2 regions of the Proteiniborus ethanoligenes genome follow, and region 2 is predicted to be linked to the other one. Evidence: riboswitches for the same ligand, from Rfam matches in the RefSeq annotation. Region 2 holds a riboswitch; the other holds the start of a gene.

Region 1 (2,211 bases), on a different contig from region 2:
AGGATGCCCAAATTTCATTTGAAAATCTTTAACCATATGCCACCATTGATTACTCAAAAAATCCACCTCCAAAATTTGCATAAACCTATGACATAATAAGTGTATCTACTACATAAATTATATTCTATCACAAATATAATATATATTACTAAAAACAATATTGAAAATGGTTTAACAATAAATGTGAAATTTTCCTAACAATCATTGTTAATTATTAATAAATATAATATAATTTAATACAAGTAATATAACTAAATAATAGAAAACTTTCTTATATAAAAAGCCAATATTAGATAACCAGACAGGTGCATCTTTAATGTGTACATAACCTTATTCCAACGACGATGGTTAAAAATTTAACAATACTAAAGTTAATTTAATAACAATTATTGATATTTTTATGAAAATATATTATCATTTAAGCGAATGAGGAAATGAAAAATATATATGCACCAGATGAAGGTGGCGTGAGATATCTACATATAGTGAGATAGCCGAAGAAGCAATATAAGAAGAGCCAATCTTTTATAGAAACTTTCAGGCAAAAGTATCGTCATCAGATGGAACTCTGAAGAGTCTGAATAATCAGCACCGAAGGAGAAATGTATTATAATACAGAAACTCTCAGGTTATAGAACAGAGGAATATAATGGCACACGGCTTTCTAATGCTTTTATGCTATTGTATTCCTTTTTCATTATGATTAACTACACCATATAATCCTATGAATATCAGATGTAAGATTTACAAATAAATTGGGTATATTATATCTATGCTGTGCATTTTTACAACGAACATAATAATTATTATTACATAATTAATATTAATTTATAGTATTATAAAGAAACCCAAAAACTGAAAGGAGGAGTTACTTTGGCAGAACCAAGAAAAACATCGCTTTATAATGCACATCTGAAATATGGTGGTAACATTGTAGATTATGCAGGATGGGCATTACCAGTACAATATGAGGGCTTGACACAGGAGCATGAAGCAGTTAGAACAAGAGCAGGGATTTTTGATGTTTCCCATATGGGAGAAGTAGAAGTAACAGGACCGCAGGCATTTGATTTTATTCAGTACTTAGTTACAAATGACGTATCTGTACTTAATGACAATCAGATAGCATATAGTTTTATGTGTTATCCAGATGGAGGAGTTGTGGACGATCTTTTAGTTTACAAGTTCTCAAGAGACCATTACTTCCTAGTTATCAATGCAAGTAATGTGGAAAAAGACGTAGAGTGGATTAATCAACACGCAAAGGATTTCGATGTGACTGTAAAGAATCTTTCAGATGAAATATCTGAAATTGCTATCCAAGGACCAGAAGCAGAAAAGATTCTTCAAAAACTTACTGACACAGATCTTTCTCAAATAGGATTTTTCTATTTAAAAAGAGATGTAAATGTAGCTGGAGCAAATTGTTTAATTTCAAGGACTGGATATACTGGAGAAGATGGATTTGAGATTTACTTTGACCATGAGCATGCAGAAAGTCTATGGGAGAAGCTAATGGAAGCAGGTAAAGAAGAAGGGATTAGACCAGCGGGTCTTGGCTCAAGAGACACATTAAGATTTGAAGCTACACTTCCTCTATATGGAAACGAAATAAGTCAAGATATTACTCCATTAGAAGCAGGACTAGGAATGTTTGTAAAACTAAATAAAGATAATTTTATAGGAAAAGATGCCCTTGTAAAACAAAAAGCAGAAGGGCTAAAGAGAAAAGTAGTAGGTATTGAAATGATAGATAAGGGCGTACCTAGACATGGCTATGAAGTTTATGCAGATGATAAGAAAATAGGCTTTGTAACTACAGGATATTTCTCTCCTACTTTAAAGAGAAATATAGGCTTTGCAATGCTAGATATGGACTATACAGCTTTAGAAACGCCTATTGAAATCAAAGTAAGAAACAGAACATTAAAAGCTAAGGTAGTAAGCAAGACATTCTATCAAAAGCATTATAAAAAATAAAACAATATAAAAAAATAAAAAAGGATTAAATTTAAGGAGGAGTTTTTTATGAAAATAGTAGAAGGTCTATTATATTCAAATGATCATGAGTGGATAAAAGTAGAAGGAAAAGAAGCTTATATTGGAATTACAGATTTTGCACAACATAAGCTAGGGGAAATCGTTTATGTTGAATTACCTCAAGTTGATGACGAACTAAATGCAGGAGATGTTTTCTCTGTAGTTGAATCA
Region 2 (2,211 bases):
TACATTGTTTAATGTTATTAATGTAGTTATTCAATTCCCGTTTGCTGGTCTGTTAGTTGTTATTGCTGAGAAGCTCATTAAAGGAGACGAAGAAAAGGTACAAGGTTTAAAATACTTAGACACAAGAATTATTGAAACACCATCCATAGCAGTAGGTCAAGCAGCTAAAGAGGTCCTAAGAATGGGTAGAATAGTTAGAGAGAATCTAAGAACAGCAATTGAATCCTTCTACGCAAAAGACGAGAGCCTAACTCAAAAAGTGTTTGAGGAAGAAAAGCTTATTAACGAAATTGAAAGAGAGATAACTAAATATTTAATCCAGCTTTCTCATGCGCCTCTTACAGATGCACAGCATGCAACAGTAACTACCTTGTTTCATGCAATCAATGATATAGAGCGTGTAGGAGACCATGCTGAAAATATAGCAGAGCTATCACAGACTAGAATAGATGAAAAGCTTTGGTTTACAGATATGGCTCTTGATGAACTTCATGTTATGTTTGATAAGGTAGAGAATACATTCAGTAAATCCTTATTGGCCTTTAAAACTGCAGACCCTGTAATAGCAAATGAAGTAATAGATTTAGAGGCAGAGGTTGATATTATGGAAAAGGAATACAGGGCTAGACATATTGAAAGACTAAACACTCAGTCATGCTCACCAAGCTCAGGTATAATATTTCTTGATATGATAAGCAATCTTGAAAGAATATCAGACCATTCTTCAAACATTGCTCTGTATATGTTAGATGCTCTAAAATAAGAGATAAACCAGATAAGTTTATAGAAAATAACCAAAAAAATCATTAAATATTAAAGATATTTAATGATTTTTTAATAAAAAAGTGATAAAAAGTGTTGTATATAAAAAAAATATATATTATAATGTTCTTGAACAACAAGATTGATTTTTATTTAACAATTCTATAATTAAATAAATGCTGAATGAAAAATGCGGAAGAGACCAATTAAATTTGGCGCCGAAGGAGTAAGTCATAAGTTTGCCATTTATGGAGAAGCTCTCAGGCAAAAGGACCGTATTTGGACAGTTCTCTGGAAAGCCTATGGCACCGAAGGGGCAATTCTTTAAAAAGAAGAATCTCTCAGGTTTAGAACAGAGTAGAGGGGCACATAATAATGTAAACTTCTATTCTGTTTTTTTGTCTCTAAATAATTGTATGTACATTATAAGGAGTGAAACCTATGAGCTGTATTATATTTACGAATAACCCACTAATAAAAGATGTATTTTCTTCTACATATGAAATTCAGTTCTGCGAAAAGGACTATATAGGTGTTTTGGAAACTGTAAGAGACAAAATACATTTGGGTCATATACTTTTATCACATCCCCTAGCAGGCAGCATTAAGCCTAATGAAACTCCATATAGAACAATTCTTATTTCAAAAAATAAAAAAAACTTAGATTATAATTCGTTATCAATTATAGAGAGTGCCATAACCACTGCCAGAAAATTTATGGAGAACAAGATGACTCCAAATTGGACTGATATAGCACTTTTAGATTTCCAGACAGTAGATTTTTCACTAATAGAAGGTATTTTAAATAACATGACTAATTTTGAATAAAACAGGGTAATTTTGGGTAAATTTTAGTTGCTGAACAGTATTATTTGCTACTGTTAACCACAATAGTAAATTGGGTATATAATAGTATAAAATTAAAGGAGTGACGCTAATGGCAAATCTATACGATACTATAATAATCGGAGCAGGTCCAGCAGGTTTAGCAGCAGGATTATATGCGGCAAGAGCAAAAATGAAAACGCTTATTTTAGAAAGAGAAAAGGCTGGTGGTCAAATAGTTACTACTGAAGAAGTAGCCAACTACCCAGGCTCAGAAAAGGACGCTTCAGGCCCATCACTAGTTGCTAGAATGGTAGAACAAGCAGAAGAGTTTGGGGCAGAAAGGGTACTAGATGAAGTTAAAGAGGTTCAGTTAGAAGACAAAATTAAGATTGTTAAAGGAGCAAAAGGCGAATATCACGCAAAATCAATAATAATTGCTACAGGAGCAAAGCCTAAGCTTATGGGATGTCCAGGAGAAAAAGAGCTTACTGGTAAGGGAGTTTCCTATTGCGCAACTTGTGACGCAGATTTCTTTACTGATTTAGAAGTTTTTGTAATAGGTGGAGGAGATTCAGCTGTTGAAGAAGCAATGTATTTAACTAAATTTGCTAGAAAAGTGAC

Evidence for each region. Region 2 has a riboswitch for glycine ahead of BLV37_RS11730 (GrdX family protein). Riboswitches for the same ligand answer to the same signal wherever they lie in the genome.
Region 1: linked by a shared signal. The riboswitch ahead of gcvT (glycine cleavage system aminomethyltransferase GcvT) and the one ahead of BLV37_RS11730 (GrdX family protein) in region 2 are both predicted to bind glycine.

The regions. Positions count from the first base shown of each region.
Region 1 is NZ_FNQE01000008.1:70,001-72,211, forward strand. Features, by position in the region: gene BLV37_RS04690 (pyrophosphohydrolase domain-containing protein) at 1-57, opposite strand, end outside; glycine riboswitch at 559-650, shown strand; gene gcvT (glycine cleavage system aminomethyltransferase GcvT) at 874-1,980, shown strand; gene gcvH (glycine cleavage system protein GcvH) at 2,029-2,211, shown strand, end outside.
Region 2 is NZ_FNQE01000029.1:4,697-6,907, forward strand. Features, by position in the region: gene BLV37_RS11725 (Na/Pi cotransporter family protein) at 1-763, shown strand, start outside; glycine riboswitch at 946-1,048, shown strand; glycine riboswitch at 1,050-1,122, shown strand; gene BLV37_RS11730 (GrdX family protein) at 1,204-1,590, shown strand; gene trxB (thioredoxin-disulfide reductase) at 1,700-2,211, shown strand, end outside.